Linked DNA regions of Methylococcus capsulatus. The protein of the gene in region 2 binds, or shares a complex with, the protein of the main gene of each other region. Links are inferred from orthologs where the notes say so. Each region holds a gene or a part of one and is shown on either strand. Other genes may lie near its edges.

Region 1 (6,490 bases), 1.8 Mb from region 2 along the record:
TCTGGGTCTTGGGGTAGCCGATCCAGAGGTCCGCGTCGGACTGGTCGATCGCCACCGAGACCGTGCCGAACAGTCCCAGCGCCAGCTGCACCAGCGCCAGCAGCCCGGCGAAGGTGATGGCGAACACCGCGGAGGCATAGCGGCGCCAGTCGTAGACCAGTGAGGAGCGGGCCAGGGAGACCATCAAGGCTACCGTCGTCTCACTTGGCCTTCAGCCGGTCCAGCAGCGCTTCCACGAACCGGACGCGCTCCGCCGGGTTGGGGAGCTTGGCAATGAACCGCAGTTTATCCGGGCCGTCCAGCTTGTAGGTGGTAGCCTCTTTCTGAATCAGCAGGATGATCGCGGCTGGGTCGATGTTGGGCTGGGCTTCGAAAATCAGTCGGCCGCCGGTTGCGCTGGCTTCGATCTTGGCGATACCCAGCTTGGCGGCCTCGTTCTTTAGCGCGCTGACCGCGAACAGGTTCTTGGTCGCCTCCGGCAGCAGGCCGAAGCGATCGATCATCTCGATCTGCAGCTCGCGCAGTTCGTCGTCGCTGCGAGCATTGGCGATGCGTTTGTACAGCACCAGACGGGCGTGCACGTCGGGCAGATATTCCTCCGGGATCAGCGCCGCGCATTGCAGGTCTACCTCGGTACCACCGAGGTGATCGGTTTCCAGTTCTGGCCGTTTGCCGGATTTCAGCGCGTTGACGGCCTTTTCCAGCAGTTCGGTATATAAGGTAAAGCCGATTTCCTGGATCTGGCCGCTCTGTTCCTCGCCGAGCAGCTCGCCGGCACCGCGGATCTCTAGATCTTGCGAGGACAGCAGGAAGCCGGCGCCGAGTTCGCCCGCCGCCTCGATGGCTTCCAGCCGCTTGACGGCATCGGCGGTCATGGACTTCTTTGGCGGCACCAGCAGATAGGCATAGGCGCGGTGATGCGAGCGTCCGACCCGTCCCCGGAGCTGGTGGAGCTGGGCGAGGCCGAAGGTGTCCGCGCGGTCGATCAGTATCGTGTTGGCACTGGGCACGTCGATGCCGCTTTCCACGATGGTGGTGCAAAGCAGCACATTGAAGCGCTGGTGGTAAAAGTCGAGCATGATGTTTTCCAATTCGCGTTCCGGCATCTGGCCGTGGGCGATGCGGGTGCGGATACCGGGCACCAGCTTTTCCAGCCGTTCCGCCAGCCTGGGCTGAGTCTCGATCTTGTTGTGCACGAAATAGACCTGGCCGCCGCGCTTGATCTCGCGCGTGATGGCTTCCTGCACCAAGGTGTCGTCCCATTCGGTGACGAAAGTGCGGATGACGTGCCGGTGGGGCGGCGGGGTGGCGATGACGGAAATCTCGCGCAGGCCGCTCAGGGCCATGTCCAGGGTGCGGGGAATGGGGGTGGCGGTCAGCGCCAGGAAGTCCACTTCGCTGCGCAGCTTCTTGAAATGCTCCTTGTGCGCGACTCCGAAGCGGTGCTCCTCGTCGATGATGACCAGACCCAAATCCTTGAAGCGGATGTCCTTCTGCAGCAAGCGGTGGGTGCCTATGACGATGTCCACCTTGCCGTCGCCGATGTCCGCGATGGTCTGGGCCTGGTCCTTCTTGGAGACGAAGCGCGACAGCACCTCGATCCGCATCGGCCAGTCGGCGAAACGGTCACAGAAGTTCTTGTAGTGCTGCTGGGCCAGCAGGGTCGTCGGTACCAGCACCGCGACCTGGCGACCGTTCTGGGCTGCGATGAAGGCGGCCCGCATCGCGACTTCCGTTTTGCCGAAGCCGACGTCGCCGCAAACCACCCGGTCCATCGGACGGGGTGCGGCGAGGTCGCGGATGACGTCCTGGATCGCGGTTTCCTGGTCAGGTGTTTCCTCGAACGGGAACTGAGCGGCGAAGCTCAAGTACTCTTCGGTCAGAGTGGCGAAACTCCGTCCGCTCACCGCGGCCCGCTTGGCATGGATGTCCAGCAGTTCGGCGGCGACATCGCGGACCTGTTCCAGCGCCTTGCGGCGGGCTTTGGCCCATTGTTCGCTGCCCAGGCGGTGCAGCGGCGCGTGTTCCGGGTCCGCGCCGGCGTAGCGGCTGACCATGCCGAGCGCCGAAACGGGCACATAGAGCTTGTCGTCGTTGGCGTAGCGAATCGTCAGGAATTCCGACTCCACGCCGCCGGTCTCGATCCGCTGCAGGCCGAGATAGCGGCCGACGCCGTGTTCGCGATGCACCACCGGCGCGCCGATCTCCAGTTCTTCCAGGCTGCGCAGGAATTGGCCGAAATCCTTGGATGGCATGCGCTGCCGGCGCCTGCGCTGCTGGGCCTTGTCGCCGGTGAGCTGAGCTTCGGTCACGATCGCCAGGGGTGGATCGGAAATGACCAGGCCGTGATCGAGGGCGGCGACCATCAGGCACAGCGGGTCCGGCACTGCAAGGAAGTCGGCCCAGCCCTCCACGACCCGTGGACGGATCCGGTACTTGGCGAGGTTCGCCGCCAGGGTCTCGCGGTGGCCTGCAGATTCCGCCACCAGCAGGATTTTCCCCGCAAACTCCCCAATGAAGCGTTGCAGGGGCTCGTAGGGAGGCTGGGTCTTGGTTTCCGGATGCAGTGGCGGTGGCGGCGCGCAGTCGAATTTCACCGCGGCGGGGGGAGCGGCGTCCGCAGCCGCGATCATGACGCGGTTGAAGGATGCGAGGCTGGAGCTCAGCGCTTCGGGCTCCAGAAACAGGCGGGCCGGCGGCAGCGGCGGCCGGTCCAGGTTGTGGCGGCGCTGGTCGTGACGACTGGCGGTCTCGGCGTAATAGGTGGCGGCGGCCTGTTCGACATCGCCGTGCAATATCAGCGTCGTATCGCCCGGCAGGTAATCGAACAGCGTATCCATCCGTTCCACGAACAGAGGAATGTAGTATTCGATCCCCCCGACGGCGATTCCCTTGCTGACATCTTGATACAGGAGGCTACGGCTCACCGCGTCCGGGAATTCGGCCCGGAAATTCTGCCGGAACCTTTTAATGGCGGCCTCGTCGAACGGAAATTCGCGGGCAGGGAAAAGCTCTATGCCTTCCACTTTTTCGATCGAGCGCTGGCTTTCCGGATCGAAGGTACGGATCGTTTCCACGTCCTCGTCGAAGAGCTCGATGCGATAAGGCGTCTCGCTCCCCATGGGATAAAGGTCGAGTATCGAGCCCCGGATCGCGAATTCGCCATGCTGGTATACTTGCGAGACGCACTGATAGCCTACACTTTCGAGCGTCTGCCTGGTCTGGTCGATATTCACGGTGCTTCCCGCGCGAATGGAAAACGTATTGGCCAGGGTGTGGGTCCGCGGAGCCACCCGATGCATCAGGGTGGATACGGGAGTGATGAGCAGGCCATGCTGGATGCGGGATAACTCGTAAAAAGTCCGCAGCCGCTGCGAAGTGATTTCAGGGAGGGGTGAAAACACATCGTAGGGAAGGATTTCCCAGTCGGGGAATGGGAGGATCCCCGCATTCCTACCGAGAAATGTCTTCACTTCCTGTTCGATGCGTAAAGCGCTCTGGGCGTCGGCGGTGACCACGAGAAACAAGCCGGGTGACTCACCGAACGCCGAAGCGATCGCAAGGGAATCGGCGCAACCGTACAGCCCGCTCCAGCAGAGCGCCTGGCGGCGGGCCGCGGGCAAGGCGGGTTTCAAAGGCGAAGTCAGGGAAGAAGCGGAGGTTTGTGGTTTCATGCTATCGGGATACCGGACGTCCGACGATATGTCGGCGGAAAGGGATGTGTTTTAGCCGAGCGGCTTCATAAAACGCGGGGCTGGCCAGGGACGATTCCGGGGAATGGGGGCGAGCGTTCCGCCGAATTAAATGGGGTGGCACGGCCCGGAAGAATTGTCTGGGGTCTTACGAAGGATGTGGCCCGGTTCCCAGCCGACTGAAATGCGCCAAACGGCATCGGTGCGAAAAAGCGAGCTCCGCTGCCGGCAATTCGCACTTCTCGGTACAGATAGGCGGAAGACATATTGTATTGTGTTCTCGGATTTATGTATTATATTAAAGGTCACAACAATATAGCTTAAGACTTGCTCAGAGAGGTGTTGTCAATGTCACATGATTTTTCTGGTTATACGGCGCAGGAATTACAGTCGCTCATTGATGCAGCGACCAAGGCGCTCAAGGAAAAACTTGAATCGGAGCGGCGCGAATATCTTCGCCAGATGAGTGAACTGGCTTCCAAGGCGGGTGTCCGGTTCCAGATCGTCGAAGATCTTTCCAAGGGAGTGGGTGCGCCGAGTACCCGCCGGGGCGCCAAGGTGCCTGCGAAATACCAGAACCCGCATAATCCTGCGGAAAAATGGAGCGGCCGAGGCGTGAAACCACGTTGGCTGCAGGCTTTGCTCGCGCAGGGCCACGATATCAAGGAATTTGAGATCAGGGCCTGATTCCGGTGGTAAAAAGCCGGGGGCGAGCTTCGTGCTCGCCCCCGGTTTTTTTTTGGAGGCTGCTTCGAGGAAGAGTCAATCGAGATAGCGCCGCAATAATCCGTCATAACTGTCGATACGGCGGTCACGCAGAAAAGGCCAGATGCGCCTGACGTCTTCGGAGCGCTTGCGGTCCACCGCCACCATCAGCAATTCCGCGTCCGTCGAACCGGCGCGGCAGAGGAATTCGCCCTGGGGGCCGGCGGCGAAACTGTTTCCCCAGAACACAATGCCGGGCGTCTGGCCGCTGGGATCGGGTTCGCTGCCAATGCGGTTGCAGGCGGCCACCGTAAGTCCGTTGGCCACCGCGTGGCCGCGCTGCACAGTGATCCAGGCCTCGAGCTGACGCGACCGTTCGGCCTCGTCGTCGGCCGGGTTCCAGCCGATGGCTGTGGGGTAGAGCAGGAGATCGGCACCGGCCAGCGCCATCAGGCGCGCGGCCTCCGGATACCATTGGTCCCAGCAGACCAGCAGCCCCAGACGTCCGACCGAGGTGTCGATGGGGCGGAAGCCTAGGTCGCCGGGGGTGAAATAGAACTTCTCGTAATAGCCGGGATCGTCCGGGATGTGCATCTTCCGGTACTTTCCGGCCAGGCTGCCGTCACTGTCCAGCACCACCGCCGTGTTGTGATAGAGGCCAGGGGCCCGCCGTTCGAACAGCGAGGCGACCACCACGATGCCCAGCTCCCGCGCCACGGATGCCAGTTCGGCGGTGGTGGGGCCGGGAATGGGTTCGGCGCCGTCGAAACAGCCGCAGTCCTCGGTTTGGCAGAAATACGGCCCGAGGTGCAGCTCCGGCAGCATTACCAGGTCGGCACCTTTGGCCTTGGCAGCGCGGACGCCTTCGACCGATACGGCCAGATTGTGTTCCCGGTTGCCGTTACAGGCCTGCTGTACCAGCGCCAGCTTGAGGATGGATTTCATGGGCGGGAGACTCCGGCGGCTTCGGGAAACTGCATGGTCATACAGTGCAGGCTACCGTATTGGCGGATCAGCGGAGTGCAGTGGATGGGGACGATTTCCCTCCCCAGGAAACACGGCCCCAGGCGCTCGAGGGCGACCGCGTCCGCCGGATCGCCGTACACGGGAACCAGAACTGCGCCGTTGATGATCAGGAAATTGGCGTAGGTGGCAGGCAGGCGCCGGCCTTTCCCGTCGCGGATGGGTTGCGGGATCGGCAACGGCACCAGGGAGTAAGGCTGGCCGTCGCGCTGTTTCATCTCTTGCAGCTGCCGCTCCATCGCCTTAAGCGGCGCGTAGTGCGGATCGGATGCGTCGTCGCAGGCCGTATAGGCGATGGTGTGTTCCGAGCAGAACCTTGCCAGGGTGTCGACATGGGCGTCGGTGTCGTCGCCTTCGGCCTTGCCGTGATCGAGCCAGAGGATGCGATCGGTTCCCAGCGTCTCCATGAGCCGGGCCTCGATTTCTACGCGGCTATAGCCGGGATTGCGGTTCGGATTGAGCAGGCACTGACTGGTCGTCAGGACGGTGCCGAGGCCGTCGGTTTCCACGCTGCCGCCTTCCAGAACGAAATCGACCGCCACCCGTGGCGTCTGGCCGAAGATACCCATGGTCACGAGGCGCGCGGCCAGTGCCGCGTCGTCAGCGCAGTCGTATTTCCCGCCCCAGCCATTGAAGCGGAAATCCAGCAGTTCCAACCGGCCTTCGTGCAGCCGGCTGAGCGGCGCGGTGTCGCGTACCCAGATATCGTCATATGGAATCCGGACGAAAACGACTCGGCTGCAGTAGTCTGTCCCGGTATTGGCCAGGATAGTACCAATGCGCCGTTCATGGGACCGGTCCAGGCAGGCGATGAGGAGGGTTTCGCGCCGGCTCACCGCCGCGGCAATGGCCGCATAGGTCTGTTCGACCTCTTCCAACCACGGGGCGAAGTCGCCGCTGCCCGGCGGCCAGGCAATCAGCACGGCGGATTGTTTTTCCCACTCGGGAATGAATCGTATCGATGTCACTTGATTCGGCAAGGTGTGGATGAACGGATTGTGCCGCCGGTTTGAGGCCGGGGCTCCCCGAACGAAGAGACCGTGGGGCGGCGGCGCATGGCTCGGAAGCCG
Region 2 (8,279 bases):
TCGGCTCACGTTGACCAGTTGGCCCCACAGCCGTCGCGCCTCCCACCAGCGCTCGTAGCACTGGTTGACCTGGAATCCGAGGAAGATCGACATGGCTGTGATCAGAACACTCAGCGGCAGCAACGGGAGCGCCGTGTGTTCCATGTGGGTGTACTCGTAGATGAACTCCGCCAGCAGCGCCAGCGCCAGAAAATAGAGCAAGGCGGGCCAGTCGCTGCGCAAAGCCCGCCACAGGGTGGTGCCGCTTCGGACGATCATGACGCTATCCTCGCTCGGGAAAGGCGCCGGTAAGTGAGTTTCTCCAGACCGACCGCCCAGAAGATCACGACACCGCCCGCCAGGGTCAGCAGCCACTCGTCCAGTCCGATCGGCTCGGAATGAAACAGCCAGTGCATGACCGGGGCGTAGATGAAGCCGGTCTGCGCCAACATCATCGCCCCGATCCCACCCCAGATCCAAGGATTGGAAAACATGCCCAGCTTCAGCATCGAATGGCTGAGGGAGCGGCAGTTGAGCAGATAGAACGCTTGACCGACGCAAAAGAAGTTGACCGCTGCGGTACGTGCCTTGTCGACGCTCTCCTCGTGCGTCAGCTCCCATTCGAACAAGCCGAATGAGCCCGCGCACAGCAGCAGCCCCACCCAGAGGGTGCGGAACATAAGCCGGCGGGTGAGGATAGGCTGCTCGGGGTTGCGCGGCGGCCGCCGCATGATATCCGGCTCCTTGGCTTCGAAGGCCAAGGGCAGGCCGAGCAGCACAGCGGTGGTCATGTTGATCCAGAGGATCTGCCCAGGCAGGATGGGCAGGGCGATGCCCGCGGACACCGCGATCAGGATGACCAGGCCCTGGCCGATGTTGGTGGGGAGGGTCCAGGTGATGAATTTCACCAGGTTGTCGTAGACACCCCGTCCCTCCTCCACGGCAGCCGCGATCGAAGCGAAGTTGTCGTCGGTCAGGACCATGGCGGCAGCCTCCTTGGATACCTCGGTGCCGGTGATGCCCATGGCTACGCCGATATTGGCCTGGCGTAGTGCGGGCGCATCGTTCACCCCGTCCCCGGTCATTGCTACGATGTGACCACGGGTCTGCAGGGCTTGGACGAGGCGCAGCTTCTGCTCGGGCGCGACGCGGGCGAATACCGCCGTCCGCTCCGCGGCCTCGGGCAGCGCCGCGTCCGGAATCTTGGCCAAGGCTCTGCCGTCGATGGCGCTTACGTTCGCCCCTTCGCCGTTCAGGCCGATCTGCCCGGCGATCGCGACGGCAGTGCCGAGGTGGTCGCCGGTGATCATCTTCACGCCGATGCCCGCGGCGCGGCAGGAAGCGACGGCCCGGACAGCCTCCGGTCGGGGCGGATCGATCATACCTTGAAGGCCAAGGAAGCTCAGGCCGGCGCTCACGTGCCCGTGCTCCACCGTGGGGTCGTCGGACAACCGTTCGCCCCGGGCGAACGCCAGGACGCGCAACCCTTGGGCCGCCATGGCGTCCACTTCGCGATGGATGGCGTCCGGATCGAGCGGTTCCGGCGCCATACCCCTGCCAAAGGCCGAATCGCAACGGCTCACAATGCTTTCCACGGAACCCTTGAGGTATACATGGCGGGTATTTTCGGCCCTGTTGTGGTGAAGGGTAGCCATGAACTGATACGCCGATTCGAAGGGAATGGCATCCAACCGCGGGTGCGATTCGGCCATCGCACCCTGATGCAGCCCCGCCTTGTAGGCGCAGACCAGCAGCGCCCCTTCGGTGGGATCCCCTTCGATTCGCCAGATGGCGTCCTCGCGCACTAGCCGGGCGTCGTTGCACAGCAAGCCGGCTTTGAGGGTTTCCAGCAGGACAGGGTATCCGGCGGGATCGATCTCGCTGCCTTCACGCAGGAATTCGCCCTCCGGGGCGTACCCGGAGCCGCCCACCGTGAACCGGTCTCCGCCGGCATAGACGGCTTTGACGGTCATCTGGTTCTGGGTCAAGGTTCCCGTCTTGTCCGAACAGATGACGGTGGTGCCGCCCAGGGTCTCCACTGCCGGCAGCTTACGGATGATGGCATGGCGGCCGGCCATGCGCCGCACACCGATGGCCAGCGTGATGGTCACGGCCACCGGCAGTCCTTCCGGAATCGCGGCAACCGCCAGCGCCACCGAGGCGAGGAAAGTCCCGGCCACATCTTCCCCGCGCCAATACCCAGCCAGGAAGGTGAGCGCCGCGAGCGCGACGATGAACCACATCAGCACCCGGCTGAAATGACCTATCTTGCGGGTCAGAGGCGTTTCCAGTTCGCCGGCTTCCCGGATCATCCGGTTGATGCGCCCGATCTCGGTGGCATCGCCGGTGGCGACGACGATTCCGACGCCGGTCCCAAAGCTGACCAGGGTGGAGGAATAGGCCATGTTATGGCGGTCCGCCAGCAGGGTATCGACCGGCAAAGGGGCGCATCCCTTCTCGACCGGCACCGATTCACCGGTCAGGGTCGATTCATCGATCTGCAGTTCCTTGTGACGCAGCAGACGCAGGTCCGCCGGCACCTTGTCGCCGGACTGCAGAAACACGATGTCGCCCGGCACCAGATCCTCCGCCGGCACCACCCGCCGCCCCCCCTCCCGCAGGACCGCAGCACTTTGGCTGAGCGTCCGCGCCAGCGCATCGATGGAACGCAGCGCGTTGATCTCCTGGATGAAACCGATCACCGCATTGATGAAGACGACGCCGAAGATGACGGCGGAATCCACCCAGCTCTTGAGGAACCCGGTCACACCAGCGGAAACCAGGAGGATGTATACGAGCGGGTGGTGGAATTGGCACAGGAACAGGGCGATGGCGCTTTTGCCCCGCTTGGGCGTGAGACGGTTGGGACCGTGGCGCTCACGCCGCCGTTCGGCTTCGCTTTCACTGAGCCCTCGCCCGGCGTCGACGCCGAGCAGCTCCGGAACGGAGTCGGTCGGAACATGATGCCAAGGGTGCGGATTCGGTTCGTGCATGACATTCCTCCGGGATGGGGCGGAAAGCCGTGATGGTACACCAAGCGCCAGGCGGCCGTCCGGCAGGCCCGGCCGGCTTCGGACGCCGCTGCGCCGCTTTGCCAAAGCGCCACCAAAACCCTTATATTCGGGCGTTTAACCAAGCGGCTAGCGCATGGACGTCATCAGCATCCGGGGCGCCAGAACCCACAACCTCAAGAACATCGACCTCGATCTTCCCCGCGACAAGCTGATCGTGATCACGGGGCTGTCGGGCTCGGGCAAGTCCTCACTGGCCTTCGACACGATTTACGCAGAAGGCCAGCGACGCTATGTGGAATCGCTTTCGGCCTATGCTCGCCAGTTCCTGTCGATGATGGAAAAGCCGGACGTCGACCACATCGAAGGGCTGTCACCGGCGATCTCCATCGAGCAGAAATCGACCTCGCACAATCCACGCTCCACCGTCGGCACCATCACCGAAATCTACGACTATCTGCGCCTCTTGTTCGCGCGCGCCGGGATTCCACGCTGCCCGGAACACGGGGTATCGCTGGAGGCGCAGACCATCAGCCAGATGGTGGACCACATCCTGGCCCAACCCGAGGGATCGCGCTGGATGCTGCTGGCGCCGGTGGTGAGCGAGCGCAAAGGTGAGCATGTACAGGTGCTGGAAGATCTGCGCGGACGCGGCTTCATCCGGGCGCGGATCGACGGCGCGGTGTACGAACTGGACGAGCCACCCAAGCTCGACCTGCGCAAGAAGCACAGCATCGAGGTGATCGTCGACCGCTTCAAGGTGCGTGCCGACCTGGCGCAGCGGATAGCCGAATCGTTCGAGACTGCGCTCAAACTGGCCGATGGCCTTGCCATCGCCGCTTCCATGGATGACGAATCCGTGGAAATCATCTACTCGGACAAATACGCATGTCCCCACTGCGGCTATTCGCTGAGCGAGCTCGAACCGCGGATCTTCTCGTTCAACAACCCGCGCGGCGCCTGCCCCGAGTGCGATGGCCTGGGCATAAAGCAGTACTTCGATCCCGCCCTGATCGTCCACAATCCGGAACTGAGCCTCGCCGGCGGCGCGGTGCGCGGCTGGGACCGGCGCAATGCCTATTATTACGGCATGATCCAGTCACTGGCCGAGCACTACGGCTTCGACCCGGAAGAGCCGTTTTCCAGCCTGCCCCTGCATGTGCGGGAGGTGATTCTCCACGGCAGCGGCAGCGAGGTGATTCCGTTCAAAGTGCTATCGCCGAAGGGAACCGCGCTGGTGCAGCATTACACCTTCGAAGGCGTGATCCCGGTGATGGAACGGCGCTACCGCGAGACCGATTCCACCCTCGTGCGCGAGGAACTGGCCAAGTACCTGTCAAGCAAGCCCTGTCCTGCCTGCGAAGGCACCCGCCTCAACCGGGCCGCCCGCCACGTCTTCATCGGCGACACCAACTTGCCGGGCCTCGCCCAACTGCCGGTCCGACGCGTGCTGGACTTTTTCGACGGACTCGAACTGAGCGGACGGCGCGGCGAGGTGGCGGCCAAAATCGTCAAAGAGATCCGCGCCCGGCTCCAGTTCCTCATCAATGTCGGTCTGGACTACCTCAGCCTGGACCGCAGCGCCGATACGCTCTCGGGAGGCGAAGCCCAGCGCATCCGCCTGGCCAGTCAGGTCGGCGCCGGCCTGGTCGGTGTCATGTACGTGCTGGACGAGCCTTCCATCGGCCTGCACCAGCGCGACAACCAGAGGTTGCTGGACACGCTGATCCGGCTGCGCGACATCGGCAACACCGTGATCGTAGTCGAACACGACGAGGACGCGATCCGACTGGCCGACCACGTGGTCGACATCGGTCCCGGCGCCGGCGTGCATGGCGGCCGGATCATCGCCCAGGGCACGCCGGAAGAGGTGATGGCCGCGCCGGCATCGCTCACCGGGCAGTATCTCTCCGGTCAGCGCCGCATCGCCGTGCCGGCCCGGCGCAATCCGCCCAACCCCGAACGCCGGCTGACGGTGCGCGGCGCCAGCGCCAACAACCTAAAATCGCTCGACGTGTCGATCCCGGTCGGGCTGCTGGTCTGCGTGACCGGCGTCTCGGGATCGGGCAAATCCACTCTGATCAACGACACCCTCTACCCCGCCGCCGCCCGCGAACTCAACGGCGCCTCGCTGACACCCGCAGCCTGCGCCGGGATAGAAGGGCTGGAGCACTTCGACAAGGTGGTGGACATCGATCAGAGTCCGATCGGGCGGACGCCCCGCTCCAATCCGGCGACTTATACCGGATTGTTCACACCCATCCGAGAGCTGTTCGCGGCGACCCCGGAAGCGCGCTCGCGCGGCTATACGCCGGGCCGCTTCAGCTTCAACGTCAAGGGCGGACGGTGCGAAGCCTGCGCGGGCGACGGCGTCATCAAGGTGGAAATGCACTTCCTGCCCGACGTGTTCGTGCACTGCGACGTCTGCAAAGGCCAGCGCTACAACCGCGAAACCCTGGAAATCCGCTTCAAGGGCAAGACCATCCACGAAGTGCTGGCGATGACCGTGGAGGAGGCCGCGGCGTTCTTCTCGGCCATCCCCGCGGTGGCGCGCAAGCTCCAGATGCTGATGGAAGTGGGCCTCTCCTACGTCACCCTCGGCCAGAACGCCGTCACCCTCTCCGGCGGCGAAGCCCAGCGCGTCAAGCTCGCCCGCGAACTGTCCCGGCGCGACACCGGCAAAACGCTCTACATCCTCGACGAACCGACCACCGGCCTGCATTTCCACGACATCCAGCAGCTCCTCAACGTCCTGCACGAACTGCGTGACCGCGGCAACACCGTCATCGTCATCGAGCACAACCTGGACGTCATCAAGACCGCCGACTGGATCATCGACCTCGGCCCGGAAGGCGGCGAAGGCGGCGGACGTCTCGTGGCCGAAGGTACACCGGAACAAGTCGCGGCGAATCCAGATTCGCATACGGGGAGGTTTTTGGGGCCGTTGTTGGAGCGGGGGCGGTGAGTTAGCCAGCGTAGGTCCGATTAGCGCAGCATAATCGGACGAATGGCTGACATCCGGCGATAATGCTTACGTCAAGAACGGAAAACGGGCATGCCCAATTATCGACGCGCGTTCGTGCCCGGCGGTACTTGGTTCTTTACGGCCAATCTGCTGCAACGCTACGGCAACGATCTGCTGGTCCGCGAGATCGGCTTGTTACGCGAAACGGTGAAGCGGGTGTGCTCGCATCACCCGTTTCGAATCGATGCCTGGGTGGTATTACCGGATCACTTGCATTGCGTGTGGACCTTGCCGCCCGGCGATAGCGATTTCAGCCTGCGGTGGCGATTGATCAAGAACGGATTCTCGCGTGCATTGCCCAAAACCGAACGCCGGTCGGATATCCGCAAGGCCGCCGGGGAGCGAGGAATCTGGCAACGTCATTATTGGGAGCATTTGATCCGAGACGATGCCGATTATCAGCGGCATGTGGATTATGTGCATGTGAATCCGTTGAAACATGGCCACGTCATGCGTGTACAGGATTGGCCTTATTCCACCTTTCACCGGTACGTTGCGAAAGGGATTTATCCGGCGGATTGGTGCGGTGATATAGGTGTTTCGGTGGGTGGCGGTGAATGACTTTCGTCCGATTACGCTGCGCTAATCGGACCTACCTGAAGTTGGCGCATGGCGATGGGTGACGCAATTCTGGACGAGAGACACGATGTGATTTGCCGCTGCAGCGGCACGACGGCCTGGCAAATCAGGCGGCAGTTCGATAAGGGCTTAACCGATATCGATGGGATATCGAGGGCGACGGGCGCGTGCTCTGGTTGCGGGGCTTGCGATGCCGATATCATGGCGCTGCTGGCCGAATACCTTTTAACCGTTTCCCCAAGCCCCAACTGATGCCTGAACCGCCCTGCTTCCCTCTTGCCGGCCCAAACAGCGGATGGCTACAATCCTCCCTCCCGCCATTCTCCGTAAATTAGAAAATGAGCTACAAAGCCAGCCTCGTTAAATTCGCTATCAAGTTGACCCCGAAATTCCTGATTTTGTGGATCGCTAACATTATTCTCAAGGGCATTGCGGAGCTGACTTATTTTGCCTTTGACATCGATACACGAAAAGCTTACATCGCAGTAAACCTTGCCGGTGAATCGGAAACGATCGAAGTCTGGCTTGAAAACTTTTATATCATCGCCGACGGGACATCCCATCAATTCGTCATCCAGCAGGGCCGGTCCAACCGCCTCTGGCTGAACAATCTGCTGGCCCGTGTCGCGGGAAAGGCCTGGAAAATTCCTGAGCTGCCGCAGTATTCGGCGCAGCTCAAGCTTGCTGCGGAGCTGCTGGCGGCGAAAGGCTGAATCCCATCCTCATCCCCGCCCTTCCCCCGCCGGAAAGGGAGCCCCCCCTCCCGGCGGGAGTCGGAAGAACTTACCTCCATGGCATGACCCGAGCCGGAGACCGTTCACTCCTGACGCCGTCACGGGAATGCGCAGGGCGGTCATGCGGCGTTAGACTCGTAAACCAGACTTGCGGCCCGTCAATCACCCGCCACCGTCATGGTCTCGATCAGAATCGATCCGGTGCGAATATTGCCGCGGAGGTCGACGTCATTGCCGATGGCGACGACGTGACCGAACATGTCCCTGAGATTGCCGGCGATGGTGATTTCCTCCACTGGAAACCGGATTTCACCGTTCTCCACCCAGTAACCCGCGGCGCCACGCGAGTAGTCGCCGGTGACGATGTTGACGCCCTGCCCCAGCAATTCGGTGACGATCAGCCCGGTGCCCATGCGCCGGATCAGGTCCTCGAAGGCTTCACTGCCCGAGTCGACGATCAGATTGTGCACGCCGCCGGCGTTGCCGGTCGTCTGCATGCCCAGCTTGCGGGCCGAGTAGGTGCTCAGCACATAGGATTCGAGCACGCCGTTCCGGACCAGGTCGCGCGCCCGCGTCGCCACGCCCTCGGCATCGTAGGGGGCACTGCCCAAGCCGCGGAGAAGGTGCGGCTGTTCGTGGATGTGGACGAACTCGGGGAAGATGCGCTGGCCCAAGGCGTCCAGCAGGAACGAGGACTTGCGGTAGAGATTGCCGCCACGGACCGCTGCGATCAGATGGCCGATCAGGCTGGAAGCCACGTCAGCGGCAAACAGCACGGGGCATTGCCGGGTCGACAGGCCCCGCGCGCCCAGCCTGCGCACGGTGCGCTCGGCAGCCTTGCGTCCCACCGCCTCGGCGGATTCCAGTTCGGCCGGGTCGCGCGCCACGGTCCACCAGTCGTCCCGCTGCATGCTGCCCTCGCGCTCGCCGATCACCGAACAGGACAAACCA

Evidence for each region. Proteins that work in one complex are often made in the same cells at the same time.
Region 1: the proteins of uvrA (region 2) and mfd are in contact, whole or in part, in a crystal structure (PDB 4DFC), measured with the Escherichia coli proteins. The link is inferred for Methylococcus capsulatus from one-to-one orthologs.

The regions. Positions count from the first base shown.
Region 1 is NZ_CP104311.1:3,135,414-3,141,903, reverse strand. Bases 1-4,063 are described here. They hold mfd (transcription-repair coupling factor), read right to left. Parts: upstream 3,675-4,063; coding sequence 201-3,674; downstream 1-200. Other genes in these bases: N4J17_RS15185 (H-NS family nucleoid-associated regulatory protein), read left to right, coding at 4,041-4,063; N4J17_RS15195 (hypothetical protein), read right to left, coding at 1-184. Also shown: more of N4J17_RS15185, read left to right, coding at 4,064-4,379; N4J17_RS15180 (carbon-nitrogen hydrolase), read right to left, coding at 4,455-5,342; N4J17_RS15175 (agmatine deiminase family protein), read right to left, coding at 5,339-6,388. UniProt on the Escherichia coli protein: Couples transcription and DNA repair by recognizing RNA polymerase (RNAP) stalled at DNA lesions. Mediates ATP-dependent release of RNAP and its truncated transcript from the DNA, and recruitment of nucleotide excision repair machinery to the damaged site.
Region 2 is NZ_CP104311.1:1,371,001-1,379,279, reverse strand. Bases 2,731-6,155 are described here. They hold uvrA (excinuclease ABC subunit UvrA), read left to right. Parts: upstream 2,731-3,126; coding sequence 3,127-5,955; downstream 5,956-6,155. Other genes in these bases: N4J17_RS06765 (REP-associated tyrosine transposase), read left to right, coding at 6,046-6,155; N4J17_RS06775 (cation-transporting P-type ATPase), read right to left, coding at 2,731-2,972. Outside these bases: N4J17_RS06780 (bestrophin family protein), read right to left, coding at 1-258; more of N4J17_RS06775, read right to left, coding at 255-2,730; more of N4J17_RS06765, read left to right, coding at 6,156-6,576; N4J17_RS06760 ((2Fe-2S)-binding protein), read left to right, coding at 6,625-6,846; N4J17_RS06755 (hypothetical protein), read left to right, coding at 6,933-7,307; metalloprotease PmbA, read right to left, coding at 7,487-8,279. UniProt on the Escherichia coli protein: The UvrABC repair system catalyzes the recognition and processing of DNA lesions. UvrA is an ATPase and a DNA-binding protein. A damage recognition complex composed of 2 UvrA and 2 UvrB subunits scans DNA for abnormalities.